2 regions of the Thauera sp. 63 genome follow, and region 1 is predicted to be linked to the other one. Evidence: predicted binding sites of a transcription regulator. Region 1 holds the regulator's gene; the other holds the start of a gene.
What was found. Region 1 encodes FNR, which switches genes on or off when oxygen is low (the NO sensors DNR and NnrR bind a similar motif). Its sites were predicted from a motif close to TTGANCTAGNTCAA; they were not measured.

Region 1 (7,214 bases):
TGACGGTCCTCATCTGGCTTGATGACGGTCAAACGTGTGCCTGCTTGCAAGGCGCATTGTTCGAAATAGGGAGGAGAACACGGTGAAACTCAGTTTTTTCGGTGCGGCGGGCGAAGTGACAGGGTCCTGCCTCCGTGTTGATCATGCGCACGGAACCTTTCTGGTGGACTGCGGATTGTTCCAGGGGGGACGGCAGGCCGAGGTGAAGAACCGGCAGGCGCTCGACTTCGATCTGAAACGCATCGATTTCGTGCTGCTGACGCATGCCCATCTCGATCATAGCGGCCTCATTCCCAGACTCGTCGCGCTCGGCTACAAGGGGCCGGTCTATGCGACCCCGGCGACCGTGGACCTGCTCGAGATCATGCTGATGGACGCCGCGCACATTCAGGAGAAGGAGGCCGAATGGGCCTTGCGCCATGCGCGTAACCGGCAGGCGCGTCATCGCGTCGAGATGACGCCGCTCTACACGGTCGAGCAGGCTCGCGCCAGCCTGGGCCGGCTGAAGGCCGTGCCCTACGAAACGGACTGCCACCCCGGCGCAGGAGTGAGTTTCCGCTTCCGCGAGGCCGGTCACATCCTGGGTTCGGCGATCATCGAGATCGATGTGGGCGAGGGCAGCGGCCTGCGCCGGCTCGTCGTGTCGGGTGACCTCGGGCAGCCGATGCGCCCGGTGCTGCGTGACCCGGTGCGCGTCGAACGCGCCGACGTGCTGTGCGTGGAGTCCACCTACGGCAATCGTGCCCACCGATCCTTCAACGCCACGCTTGACGAACTGGCGGATGCCATCAAGCAGACGCTGGTGGGGCGCGGAGGCAACGTCATCATTCCCGCGTTCGCGGTCGGTCGTACGCAGGAGATCCTGTTCGTGCTGGCCGACCTGGTTCGCGCCGGACGCATCGGGCCACTGAAGGTCGTCGTCGACTCGCCGATGGCTTCGGCAGTGACGGCACTGACTGTCCGTCACCGCGAACTGTGGGACGAGGACACGCGTCAGCTCTTCGCGTGGTCGCAGGAAAATGGTGCTCGATTCGATGTCCGTTTCGTTCAGGATGTCGAGGAGTCCATGGCCCTCAACAGCGTCAAGGGCGGCCTTGTGATCATTTCCGCGAGCGGCATGTGCGATGCGGGGCGGGTTCGTCATCATCTGCGCTACAACCTCGGGCGCAGCGAGTGCTCGATCGTCATTGCCGGTTTTCAGGCGGCTGGTACGCTGGGGCGCCGGCTGGTGGATGGCGCAAGACAGGTCAGCCTGTTCGGTGAACGGGTGCCGGTGCGGGCTCGGATCCATACCATTGGCGGGCTGTCCGCGCATGCCGACCAGCCAGCGCTGCTCGACTGGCTTGCACATATCAAGCAGCCGCCGCAACGGACCTTCGTCGTGCATGGCGAGCCACTGGGTGCGATGGCGCTTGCCGATGCGATACATGCGAGGCTCGGCTGGCCGGCGCCGGTGGTGCCCGAGCCGGGCGTAAACTATCCGATCCCCTGATGCGAGGAGAACGACGTGACCAGCGATAACAGTCATCCACCGTCCGACAGCGGCCGACGAAGCCAGAGTCGGGCTGGAGCGCCCAATGGCCCGGAAATGGTGCGCAACTTCCATCGGCTGCGCGAGAGCGTTGCCGACGCAATCGACCCACTCGGTATGTCCGCCCCGATCGTGCATGCCCAGCTGGCCTGGCTGGCGCATCCGCAGGAGCTCGCCGAGCGCGCGGTACGCCTGTCGAACGATCTGTGGCGCCTGCAGTGGCATACCCTTGACCGGATGCTGGGCGTACCCAGCCAGGATCCCATCGCGCCGAATGCGGACGATGCGCGCTTCGCCGATCCGGTATGGACCGAATCGCCGACCTGGGACTTGATCAAGGAGTGGTACCTCGCGTTCACGCATCACACGCAGGACATGCTGTACGACACGCCCGCGCTTTCCAGCAAGGAGCGGCGCCGGGCTGCCTTCTGGTGGCGAAAGTGGCTCAATGCGGTGGCGCCCACCAACTACCTGCTCACCAACCCGGTGGCGATGCGCAAGGCCATCGAGACACGGGGCGACAGTCTCGTGCGGGGCTTCCGCAATTTCCTCGACGATCTCCAGGCCGGCAACGTCCGCATGACCGACCCCGAGGACTTCAAGGTCGGCGAGAATCTCGCCACCACGCCGGGCGCGGTCGTGTTCCGCAACCGGCTGCTCGAAGTCATCCACTACGCGCCGACCCAGCCGCGCGTGCATGCCGAACCTGTCGTCATCGTCACGCCGTGGATCAACAAGTTCTACGTGCTTGACCTCGTGCCGAAGAAGAGCATGATCCGCTTCCTGCTCGACCAGGGCCTGGACGTCTTCATCACGAGCTGGAAGAACCCGGATGCGTCGATGCGGGACGTCGGTTTCGACGACTACCTGCTGGACGGCGTCGACACGATCGTGCGCGTGGCGCGTGAGTTTGCCGGCGTGGAGCGCGTGCATGCGGTCGGTTACTGCATCGGCGGCACGGCGCTCGCGATGTACATGGCCTGGGCGAACCGCCACTATGCCCCGGACGCCATGCCAGTCGCCGACTGGACCCTGTTCACGACGCTGGTGGATTTCCACAAGCCCGGCGACATCGAGGTCTTCATCGACGAGAGCAGTATCGACTATCTGTGCGATCGGATGGCACGCAAGGGTTACCTGGATGGTGCGGAGATGGCGGCATCGTTCCGGCTGCTGCGCTCGAACAGCCTGATCTGGCACTACGTCGTGCAGGGCTGGCTGTACGGTGATTCGCCGCCTCCGTTCGACGTGCTGTATTGGAACATGGACACCACGCGCATGCCGTACGCGATGCACGCGTGGTACCTGCGCGAGCTCTACCTGCACAATCGCCTCATCCAGACCAATGCGCTGCAGGTGGCCGGCGAGACGCTCGACCTGTCGGTGATCCGGCAGCCGCTCTACGCGGTGTCCGCGGAGGACGATCACATCGCGCCGTGGCGCCAGACCTTCGCGGTCAACAACCACGTCGTCGGCAACAAGCGCTTCGTGCTGTCGAGCTCGGGGCACATCCTCGGCATCGTCAACCCCGTCGTGCATCCGCCGAAGCGGCGCTATTGGGCGGCCGACGCCCAGCGCTCGGACACGACAGACTCGTGGCGCAGGCGCGCGGAAGAGCATGCCGGCAGCTGGTGGGAGGACTGGATGCGCTGGCTCAAGCCGCGCGCGGGGGACGAGGTGGAGGCGCGTCCGGCCGCCAGCAAGCGCTTCCCGGCGCTGTGCGCGGCACCGGGCAGCTACGTGCTCGAGAAGTAGCGGGCAGTCCTCAGGCCTGGTAGCGGGCGAGGCGGGTCGGGTCGTGCAAGGTGATGCGTTTGCCCTGAACGCTGATCAGGCCCGATTCGCTGAGGTCGTGAAAGATGCGCGACAGGGTTTCGGGCGTCAGGTTCAGGCGTGAAGCGATGACCTGCTTGCTGGTCGGCAGCGCGATCTCGCACGGCGTGTCGCTGTCGGCGACCTGCAGCAGGTAGCCGATCACACGCTGGATGCTCGAGCGCAGCGAATAGGTCTCCACGTCCTGGATCAGCCCGTGCAGGCGGATGGCCATGCCGGCGAGGAGCTTGTGCGCGAAGGTGGAGTCCTGGTCGATCAGCTCGGTGACCACGGCCTGGCCGACGTGGATCAGCAGTGTTTCGGTCAGCGCTTCGGCGAACACCGGATAGGGCTTGTTCATGAACATCACGGCCTCTCCGAAGCTCTGCATCGGGCCGATGATCTCCACGACCTTCTCGGTCCCCTGTGGCGACGAAAAGGCGAGCTTGACCTGACCCGAGACGACGAAGTAAAAGCCATGCGGCTGGTCGCCGCGCTGGAACAGCACCTCGCCACGCCCGATGTGGCGGTCACGCGTGTAGCGCGCGACAAGCTCGAGATCGGTGTCCGAGAGTTCGCTGAACAGCGGGATGCGCTTGAGCAGCGCAGGGAGGTCGAGGGCGGCGTGGGTCATGTCCGTGCGTTCCTGGGTGGAAGCGATCTCATTATTGACGGCAATTCTAATCGACCCCGGGGTGCAGCGCGGCACGCGCAATGCCGGTCCGGGTGGGAGTACGCATGTATTTCGCAATCAAGCACCTTCATGTCACCTGCGTGGTGCTCAGCGCCATCGGGTTCCTGCTGCGCGGCTTCTGGATGATGACGGGCAGCCCGCGCCTGAACGCCCTGCCGGTACGGGTGCTGCCTCACGTCATCGACAGCGCCCTGTTGCTGAGTGCGATAGCGCTGGCGGTCATGATCCAGCAGTATCCCTTCGACGCAGGGTGGGTGACGGCAAAGGTGTTCGGCCTGATTGCCTACATCCTGCTCGGCACGGTTGCGCTGAAGCGCGGCAGGACGAAGGGGATCCGGCTCGGCGCCTTCGCCGCCGCATTGCTGGTGTATGCGTGGATCGCCTCGGTGGCACTGACCAAGAATGTCGCAGGTTACCTGGCGGTTGCCGCCTGATCGCCGGGCGCGCCTCAGCGCCCGCTGCCGGCCGTCTGGTGCTGGATGAGCTTGCGCAGGCCGGCGGTATCCAGCAGGCGGATGTGCTTCTGCTGCACGGCGATCAGGCCTTCTTCCTGGAAGCGCGAGAAGGCGCGTGACACGGTCTCGAGCTTGAGCCCGAGATAGGAGCCGATTTCCTCGCGCGTCATGCGCAGGTGGAACTCGGCCGCCGAAAAACCGCGTGCGGTGAAGCGCTGCGACATGTTGAGCAGGAAGGCCGCCAGGCGCTCCTCGGCGCGCATCGAGCCGAGCAGCATCATCACGCCGTGGTCGCGCACGATCTCACGGCTCATGACCTTGTGGAACTGATGCTGCAGGCCTTCGACCTCGTGGGACAGCTGTTCGAGCTTGGCGTAGGGGATCACGCACACCTCGCTGTCTTCCAGCGCGACGGCGTTGCAACTGTGCGTCTCGGTGCTGATGCCGTCCAGACCGAGGATCTCCCCGGTCATCTGGAAGCCGGTCACCTGGTCGCGACCATCTTCGAGCAGCACGTCGGTCTTGAACGAGCCCGCACGGATCGCGTAGATCGCCTCGAAGGTGTCTCCCGCGCGGTAGAGGTTCTGCTGGCGCTTCACCTTGCGTCGCGCACCCACCAGTTCATCCAGGCGGCTCAGTTCGCTGTCGGGCATGCCGAAGGGCAGGCACAGTTCCACAAGATTACACTGCGAACAGGCGGTCTTGAGCCCGCTCACGGTAATTGCCACGCTTGCCCTCATCTGCACGATAATCCCGTCATCCCGACTCACAGAGTCCAAAACGCGGTTTAACAGTGTCCCCGGCTGGCATCACCATGGCCGTTGATCCACGTCAACCAAAAATTTGCGCTGGTCTGCCATTGTTAGGCACACACAGTAGCAGCAAGATCATGACCGAACAGAACGAACTCATCTTCGATCCGCAGCTGATCCGTCGATTCGACATCAACGGGCCGCGGTATACCTCTTACCCGACCGCGGATCGCTTTGTCGAGGCTTTCAATGCCGACGCGCTCAAGCACTGGCTTGCAAATCGGGCCATTGGCGGCGTCAGCAAACCGCTCTCATTATACTTCCATATCCCATTTTGTAACACGATCTGTTATTACTGCGCCTGCAACAAGATCATAACCAAGGATCATGGGCGTTCAGCCAAGTACCTGAAATACCTGGCTAAAGAGATCGCGATGCAAGCGGCCTGCCTGCAGGGCAGCCGCCAGGTGACGCAGTTGCACCTGGGGGGCGGCACGCCGACCTTCCTCTCGCATGACGAAATGCGGCAACTGATGGCCTCGGTCCGCGAGCACTTCACCTTGGTGCCCAACGGCGAATATTCGATCGAGGTCGATCCGCGCAAGGTCGATTTCGACACCGTCAAGTTGCTGGCCGAGCTTGGTTTCAACCGCATGAGCGTCGGCGTGCAGGACTTCGCCGAAGACGTGCAGCAGGCCGTCAACCGCATCCAGAGCTTCGACGAGACCAAGCTCGTCATCGATGCAGCGCGCGCCACTGGCTTCAAGTCGGTCAGCATGGACCTGATCTATGGCCTGCCGAAACAGAACGTCATCAGCTTCAACCGTACGCTCGAACAGGTGCTCGAGATCTCGCCCGATCGCATCTCGCTTTACAGCTATGCGCATCTGCCCGGCCTGTTCAAGCCGCAGCGTCGCATCTTCATGAGCGACATGCCGACGCCGGACACCAAGCTGCAGTTGCTGCAACTGGGTATCCGCCGCCTGACCGAGGCGGGCTATGTCTATATCGGCATGGACCATTTCGCCAAGCCCAACGACGAACTCACCGTCGCGCAGCGCCAGGGGCGCCTGCATCGCAACTTCCAGGGCTACTCGACACAGGCCGAGTGCGATCTGCTCGCCTTCGGCGTGTCGGCCATCGGCAAGATCGGCCCGGTGTATGCGCAGAACGTGAAGACGCTGGACGAGTACTACGACGCGCTCGACCGCGATGAGCTGCCGGTGCTGCGTGGCATCGAGCTCACCGCCGACGACTTGCTGCGGCGCGCGATCATCCAGGCGCTGATGTGCCATTTCGAACTGTCGATGCAGTCGATCGAGATCGCCCACCTGATCAACTTCCGGGAGTACTTCGCCGAGGAACTGACCGAACTTGCGGAGATGGAGAAGGCGGGGCTGGTCAAGATCGACGGAGACTGGATCAGCGTGCAGCCCGGGGGGCGCTTGCTGGTGCGCGGCATCGCGATGGTGTTCGACCGCTATCTGCGGGCCGACCGCGAGCGCGCGCGCTACTCGCGCGTGATCTGAACCTTGCGGCAACGCAGCGTAGAATGAGGCTTTGCAGCAGCGGGGCCTTTTCTTCTCATGCCTGAAACCGGTTATTTCGCTGTCTTCCTGATCGGCCTGCTTGGTGGCACGCACTGCGTGTCGATGTGCGGCGGCATTGTCGGCGCGCTCACCGTGCAGGTGCAGACGCCCGGCAGCAAGCCGCAATGGCCGCTGCATCTGGCCTACAACCTCGGCCGCATCACCACCTACACCGCACTCGGCGGCCTGGTTGGCGCGCTCGGCTCGGTGGGCATGCTGTACGACGGCATGCTGCCGGTGCAGATGACGCTTTACGTGCTCGCCAACCTGATGCTGATCGCGCTGGGCCTCTACCTCACCGGCTTCACCCGCCTGCTGGCACCGGTCGAGCGTGCGGGGCACGTGATCTGGCGTCGCATCCAGCCGGCCACGCGGCGCTTC
Region 2 (7,214 bases), on a different contig from region 1:
GACGGCGGCGCGCGGCAGCGTGGCCGCCGCGGACTGGAGGACGACGGGGCCTGAGGGAGGGCGATGGGCGGGAGCGTGGCGCCGTCGTCGACGCAGGTGAAGGACGGCTGCGCGGCTGGAGGCAGATCGAGCGCGGCGAGCGCCAGGCATTCCAGGCACACGGCGCCGGCGTGACGGTCGTCTTCCTCGCCCGGCGATGCGCCGTTCGTCGTGGTGCTCGTGGCGGCCCGGTCTGGCTCTGCCAGATGGGACAGCGCATGTGCGTGCACCTCGATCTGCACGGCGAGCAGCGCGAGCGCCAGAACGAGCAGTAGCGCCCTGCCGGCAAGCACGTGTCCGTCGCCGATGCGGCGGGCGAGTCGGCGGGGGTGCGGAAGCGACAGGATGAAAGCGCGCAGCCCGGCGCGGGGCCGGGCTGCGGGTGCGGCGCAGGACATCGCCGCATTCTAGGATGAGGCGGCATCTAAGGCAACAAAGTTGCAATAATGAAATAGGAGGGCACGCCGAAGACCGGCAAGTCTGGTCGGGTGTGGCTCCCGGTGCTCTCGTCGCCTGGTCACGCTTCAGCGACCTGAGGCGTGGCCGCAGTTCTCGCGGCTGCGGCATACTGCGCTTTCCCCTACAACACGGAGATTCGCCTCATGAAGCTCTACTACAAGCCCGGCGCCTGCTCGCTGTCACCCCACATCGTGCTCGAAGAGTGCGGCCTGCCGTACGAGACCGAAGCGGTCGATCTGAAGACCAAGGTGACGGCCGGCGGCGCCGACTTCACGCGGATCAACCCCAAGGGCTATGTGCCGGCGCTGCTGCTCGACGGCGGTGAACTGCTGACCGAAGGGCCGGCGATCGTGCAGTACCTTGCGGACCGCGTGCCGGAGAAGAGGCTCGCGCCGCCGAACGGCACGGTCGAGCGCTACCGCCTGCAGTCGTGGCTGACCTTTATCGGCACCGAACTGCATCGATCGTGCTCCCCCTTCTTCAACCCCGCTTCGGGTGACACCTGGAAGGCGGCGGCGATGGCCAACCTCGAACGCCGGCTCGATTACACGAACGGCGAACTGGCCGGCAAGGCGTATCTGCTGGGCGACGATTTCAGCGTGGCCGACGCTTACCTGTTCACCGTGCTGAGCTGGATGCCCTTCGTCAAGATCGACCTGTCGCGCTGGTCCAACCTGACTGCCTTCCAGGCGCGCGTTGCCGCCCGCCCGGCGGTGCAGGCCGCACTCAAGGCCGAAGGGCTCGCCTGAGGATCTCCGCCGCCCTGAAGAGGGCGGCTGTGCCGGCGGCGGACGCGGAAGCAGAGGTCTTGATCCGCGTCACGATCGATGCGGATTGTCGTCCGTCGCCGGTACGCCCGGCCTGGTGCTGGTGCAGAATGGTCAGGCAGACCTCGCACGATGCATGTGGAACCCTTCGAAGCAGGAGGAAGGCGTGGCCGTCACGAACATCGAGTCGATCCTGGATCGGCATTCGCATGAGGCGCACCGCCTGGTGCAAATTCTGCGCGCGACGCAGGACGCGCTGGGCTGGCTGGCGCCGGAGACGCTGACCTGCATCGCACACCGGCTGCAGATTCCGCGTGTGCAGGTCGAGAGCACCGCGAACTTCTACAGCTTCTTCCACATCCGTCCGCTGGGTGAGTACCGCATCCTGTTCTCGGACAACATCACCGACCGCATGCTGGGCAACCAGGCGTTGATGCAGGCCCTGTGCGAGAAGCTGTGGCTCGAGCCCGGGCGCGTCGCCGAGGACGGCCTGGTCAGCGTGGACACCACGTCCTGCACCGGCATGTGCGACCAGGGGCCGGCGCTGCTTGCCAACTACCGCGCGATCACCCGGCTCACACCGGCGCGCATCGACGAGATGGCACACCTGATCCGCCGCCGCGTGCCGGTGGGCGACTGGCCGCCGGAGTGGTTCCACGTCGAGGACAACATCCGTCGCCGCGACGTGCTGCTCGACCACGGCCTGGCGCCGGGGGAAGCGCTGGCGGCCGCGCTGGATCGCGGTCCTACGGGGCTGCTGGGCGAGATCGAGCGCTCCGCCCTGCGCGGGCGCGGTGGCGCGGGCTTCGGCAGCGACATCAAGTGGCGTTCGTGCCGCGACGCCTGGGGCGACGCACACTACGTGATCTGCAACGCCGACGAGGGTGAGCCCGGCACCTTCAAGGACCGCGTGCTGCTCAGCAGCGACTTCGACATGGTGGTCGACGGCATGTGCATCGCCGGCTTCGCCATCGGCGCGAACAAGGGCTTCATCTACCTGCGCGGCGAATACCGCTACCTGCTCGACCGGCTCGAGACCCGGCTGGCACAGCGGCGCGAGGCGGGGCTGCTCGGGCGCGATATCCTCGGCCGCGGCTTCACCTTCGACATCGAGATCCACCTTGGCGCCGGCGCCTACATCTGCGGCGAGGAATCGGCGCTGATCGAGTCGCTCGAGGGCAAGCCGGGCAAGCCGCGCATCCGCCCGCCGTTCCCGGTGACCCACGGCTATCTGGGGCAGCCGACCACCGTCAATAACGTCGAGACGCTGGCGCTGGCAGCGCTGATTGCGGTGAGGGGCGGCGAATGGTTCCGCGCCATCGGCACCCCGGCCTCGACCGGCACCAAGCTGCTGTCGGTGTCGGGTGATGTGGCGCGGCCCGGCATCTACGAATTCCCCTTCGGCGTCACCGTGGCCGAGGTGCTGGAGGCCGCCGGCGCCACCGACACCCAGGCCGTGACCACCGCCGGCGCCGCGGGCTCGTGTCTGGCCGCCAGCGAGTTCGGCCGCCGCATCGCCTTCGAGGACGTGCCCACCGGCGGCTCGATCATGGTGTTCGACCAGTCGCGCGACATGTTCGAGGCGGCGCGCAACTTCGCGCACTTCTTCGCGCACGAAAGCTGCGGCTTCTGCACGCCGTGCCGGGTCGGCACCGCGGTCAATGCGCGGCTGATGGACAAGCTCGCCCTCGATCGCGGCTCGCCTTACGACCTCGACGAGATGGAGAGGATGCACCACCTGATGCAGGGCGCCAGCCATTGCGGCCTGGGCAACACGGCGACGATCGCGTTGCGCGACATCCTCGCCAAGTTCCGCCCGGCCTTCGATCGGCGCCTGCACTCGCCCGACTACGAACCTGGGTTCGATCTCGATGCCGCCCTGTCGCAGGCGCGGCGCATGACCGGTCGCGACGACGCGGGCGCGCACCTCACCGACAACCGCAGTGCGCATGCCGGCGGACATCCGAGCGAGGCCAAGCCATGACCAACAGTTTCCTGCTCGACGGCGAGGAAGTCCCCTTCACCCCCGGCCAGACGGTGATGCACGCGGCCAGCGCCGCGGGCAAGTACATCCCGCACCTGTGCTGGCATCCGGATTTCGCCGCGCATGGCTCGTGCAAGCTGTGCACGGTGAAGATCGGCGGTCGTTTCGCCACCGCCTGTACGACCCGCGCCGCGGCGGGGCAGGACGTGGAGAACGGGACCGAGGAACTCACCGCCAAGCGCCGCACGCTGCTGCAGCTGCTGTTCGTCGAGGGCAATCACTTCTGCCCCTCGTGCGAGAAGAGCGGCAGCTGTGTGCTGCAGGCCACAGCCTACGAGATGGGCATGCTGAGCCCGCACTTCGACCACTTTTACCCCGACCGCGCGGTCGACGCCTCGCACCCCGACGTGCTGCTCGATTTCAATCGCTGCATCATGTGCGAGTTGTGCGTGCGCGCCAGCCGCGAGGTGGATGGCAAGAACGTGTTCGCGCTGTCGGGCCGCGGGGCGAAGTCGCATCTCATCGTCAACAGCGAGAGCGGGCGGCTGGCCGATACCGATTTCGCCGCCACCGACCGCGCAGCCGAGGTGTGCCCGGTGGGCGTGATCCTGAGGAAGCGGGTGGGCTTCGCGGTGCCGATCGGGCAGCGCGACTATGACGCCATGCCGATCAGCCAGAAGGTGGTGGAGAAGCTTGCCGATGGCGAGCAGGAGGCCGGGTGATGAGCAGCGAAACCCTGGACGCAGGCATGAAGCCGCGCAAGCTGAAGGTTGCCACCGTGTCGCTGGCCGGTTGCTTCGGCTGCCACATGTCCTTCCTCGACATCGACGAGCGCATCCTGCCGCTGCTGGAACGGGTCGAGTTCGACCGCTCGCCGATCACCGACATCAAGCACTGCGGGCCCTGCGACATCGGCCTGATCGAAGGCGGCGTGTGCAATGCCGAGAACGTGCATGTGCTGCGCGAGTTTCGTGCCAACTGCAAGGTGCTGATTGCGCTGGGCGCCTGTGCGGTCAATGGCGGCCTGCCGGCGCAGCGTAACCACCTGGAGCTGGCCGACATCCTGCAGCAGGTGTATCGCACCGGCCATGGCCTGGCCGAGGGCAGCCAGATCCCCAACGACCCCGAGCTGCCGCTGCCACTCAACCAGGTCCACGCGGTGCACGAGGTGGTCAGGATCGACTACTTCCTGCCCGGCTGCCCGCCCTCGGGCGATGCGATCTGGGCTTTCCTGACCCAGCTCATCGAAGGCAGGGCGCCCATGCTCGGCCACGGCCTGCTGCAATACGACTGATCGAACCGAATGCCCGCGAGACTGCCATGAGCTTCGAACTCGAAACCGCCGCCGTGGCCGGCGAGAACCTGCGCCGCGTCGCCATCGACCCTGTGTCCCGCGTCGAAGGCCACGGCAAGGTCACGATCCTGCTCGACGAGCACAACAAGGTGCATCAGGTGCGCCTGCACATCGTCGAGTTCCGCGGCTTCGAGCGTTTCATCCAGGGCCGGCCGTACTGGGAGGTGCCGGTGATGGTGCAGCGACTGTGCGGCATCTGTCCGGTGTCGCACCACCTGGCGGCGAGCAAGGCGCTCGACGTGATCGTCGGCGCCGACCGCCTGACGCCCACTGCCGAGAAGATGCGCCGTCTGATGCACTACGGCCAGATCCTGCAGTCGCACGCGCTGCACTTCTTCCACCTGTCCTCGCCCGACCTGCTGTTCGGTTTCGACTCGGAAGTCTCCCGGCGCAACATCGTCGGCGTCGCCGAGAAGTATCCCGACATCGCAAGGCGGGGCATCCTGTTGCGCAAGTACGGCCAGGAGGTGATCCGCCACACCGCCGGCAAGCGGGTGCATGGCACCGGCTCGGTGCCGGGCGGGGTGAACAAGTCGTTGACCGCTGCGGAGCGCGCCGAGCTGCTGAAGGACGTCTACCAGATGATCGCGTGGAGCCGCGACGCGGTGAAGATCATCAAGGAACTGCACGAGCAGAACCCGGCGCTGTACGACCGCTTCGGCACCTTCCCGTCCAACTTCATGGGCATGGTCGCACCCGATGGCAGTCTCGACCTCTACCACGGCGTGCTGCGTGCCAAGGACGCCGCCGGGAACGTCCTCTTCGACCACGTCGACTACCAGACCTACGACACGCTGATCACCGAGGAGGTGAAGCCCTGGAGCTACATGAAGTTTCCGTACTTCACCTCGATGGGGCCGGAGCAGGGCTGGTACAGGGTCGGCCCGCTCGCCCGCGTGCAGAACTGCGACAGCATCCCGACGCCGTTCGCCGAGCACGAGCGCCGCGAATTCGTCGCCTACGCCGGCGGCAAGCCGATGCATGCCACGCTCGGCTACCACTGGGCGCGCATGATCGAGATGCTGTTCGCCGCGGAGACGATCAAGGAGCTGCTGCATGACGATGCCCTCGAGGGCTCGGACCTCGTCGTGACCGGCGAGCGCCGCCGCGAGGGCGTCGGCGTCATCGAGGCGCCGCGCGGCACGCTGTTCCACCACTACCAGGTGGGGGACGACGACCTGGTGACGATGGCCAACCTGATCGTGTCGACGACCAACAACAACCAGGCGATGAACAGTGCGGTGCGCGAGGTGGCGAAGCAGTATCTCGACGGCAATGAGATCACCGAGGGCCTGCTCAACCACATCGAGGTGGCGATCCGCGCCTACGATCCCTGCCTGTCGTGCGCCACGCACGCGCTGGGCAAGATGCCGCTGGAGGTCACGCTGCTCGATGCCGGGGGGCAGCTGCTCGACCGCAAGTACAAATCGTGATTGCGCGGGCTTGGGGTACGCGCCATGCCGCGACGATGGGCGGTGCTGGATGAGCCGGGCGCCGATTCTGGTCTTCGGTTGGGGCAATCCGGCGCGCGGCGACGATGCACTCGGGCCGCTGTTCGTCGAGGCGGTGGAGGCGATGGGCCTGCCCGGCGTCGAATGCCTGACGGACTTCCAGCTGCAGGTGGAGCATGCGCTGGATCTCGAGGGGCGCAGCCGCGTGCTGTTCGTCGATGCGTCCGTCGATGCGCCCGATCCGTTCGGCGTCGCGCCGCTGCGCGCCCGGCGCGATGACAGCTTCACCACGCACGCGATGACGCCGCAGGCCGTGTTGCAGGTGTATCGCGACCTGCGGGGCGAGCCGCCGCCCGCCTGGCTGCTGGGCATGCGTGGCAAACGCTGGGCACTGGGTGATCCGCTGTCGGCGTCCGCACGCAGGCATCTGGACGCCGCGCTGCACTGGGCGCGCCGCTGGCTTACACGGCCGCCTGCTTGAGCGGTGCCTGCATCACCCGGTTACGCCCCGCCTGCTTGGCCTGGTACATCGCCGCATCGGCGCGCTTCATCGCGGCGTCGAACGATTCGCCTGCGCCCAGAGGCGTGACGCCGGCGCTGAAGGTGATCACGATCTTCTGCTGGTCGGCCATGAAGAACTCGCGCGTGAGTTCGCGCTGCAGGCGGATCAGCGCCCGGTAGGCGTCGTCGGTCTCGGTCTCGGGCAGCAGGATCAGGAACTCTTCGCCGCCGAAGCGCGCCAGCACGTCCTGCGGCCGCAGGTGCTTGCGCACGACGTTGGCAAGATGCACGAGCGCGGCGTCGCCCGCGTGATGGCCGAGCGTGTCGTTGAGCTTCTTGAAGTGGTCGATGTCGAGCAGGCCGATCGACAGCGTGCTGCCGCGACGCTGGGCGCGGGCCGCTTCCTTCTCGAACACCTCTTCGAGGCCGCGCCGGTTGAGGGTGCCGGTCAGCTGGTCGTGCCGCATCTGCCGGCTGGCCTCGTCGAGTTCTTCCTGCAGCTTGGCGATGCGCTCCTCGGCGAGGCGGGCCTGCTCGCGGGTGGCGATCAGTTCGTCGCGCGAGCGTTGCGCTTCATCCTGCATGCTGCGGGTTTCCTGCATCACCTCGTCGAGCAGGGGGCCGATGGCCGAAATGTCGTTGACCTCCGCGATGCGCTG

Region 2: the regulator FNR is predicted to act here: its motif matches at 1,307-1,320, upstream of C664_RS02175 (NAD(P)H-dependent oxidoreductase subunit E).

The regions. Positions count from the first base shown of each region.
Region 1 is NZ_AMXC01000009.1:1,132-8,345, reverse strand. It holds gene C664_RS09775 (MBL fold metallo-hydrolase RNA specificity domain-containing protein) at 83-1,492, shown strand; gene C664_RS09770 (PHA/PHB synthase family protein) at 1,649-3,286, shown strand; gene C664_RS09765 (Crp/Fnr family transcriptional regulator) at 3,297-3,977, opposite strand; gene C664_RS09760 (SirB2 family protein) at 4,082-4,471, shown strand; gene fnr (fumarate/nitrate reduction transcriptional regulator Fnr) at 4,486-5,232, opposite strand; gene hemN (oxygen-independent coproporphyrinogen III oxidase) at 5,382-6,773, shown strand; gene C664_RS09745 (sulfite exporter TauE/SafE family protein) at 6,831-7,214, shown strand, end outside.
Region 2 is NZ_AMXC01000002.1:9,052-16,265, forward strand. It holds gene C664_RS02165 (hypothetical protein) at 1-437, opposite strand, end outside; gene gstA (glutathione transferase GstA) at 642-1,247, shown strand; gene C664_RS02175 (NAD(P)H-dependent oxidoreductase subunit E) at 1,402-3,249, shown strand; gene C664_RS02180 (2Fe-2S iron-sulfur cluster-binding protein) at 3,246-3,971, shown strand; gene C664_RS02185 (NADH ubiquinone oxidoreductase 20 kDa subunit) at 3,971-4,543, shown strand; gene C664_RS02190 (Ni/Fe hydrogenase subunit alpha) at 4,570-6,036, shown strand; gene C664_RS02195 (hydrogenase maturation protease) at 6,086-6,535, shown strand; gene C664_RS02200 (GGDEF domain-containing protein) at 6,516-7,214, opposite strand, start outside.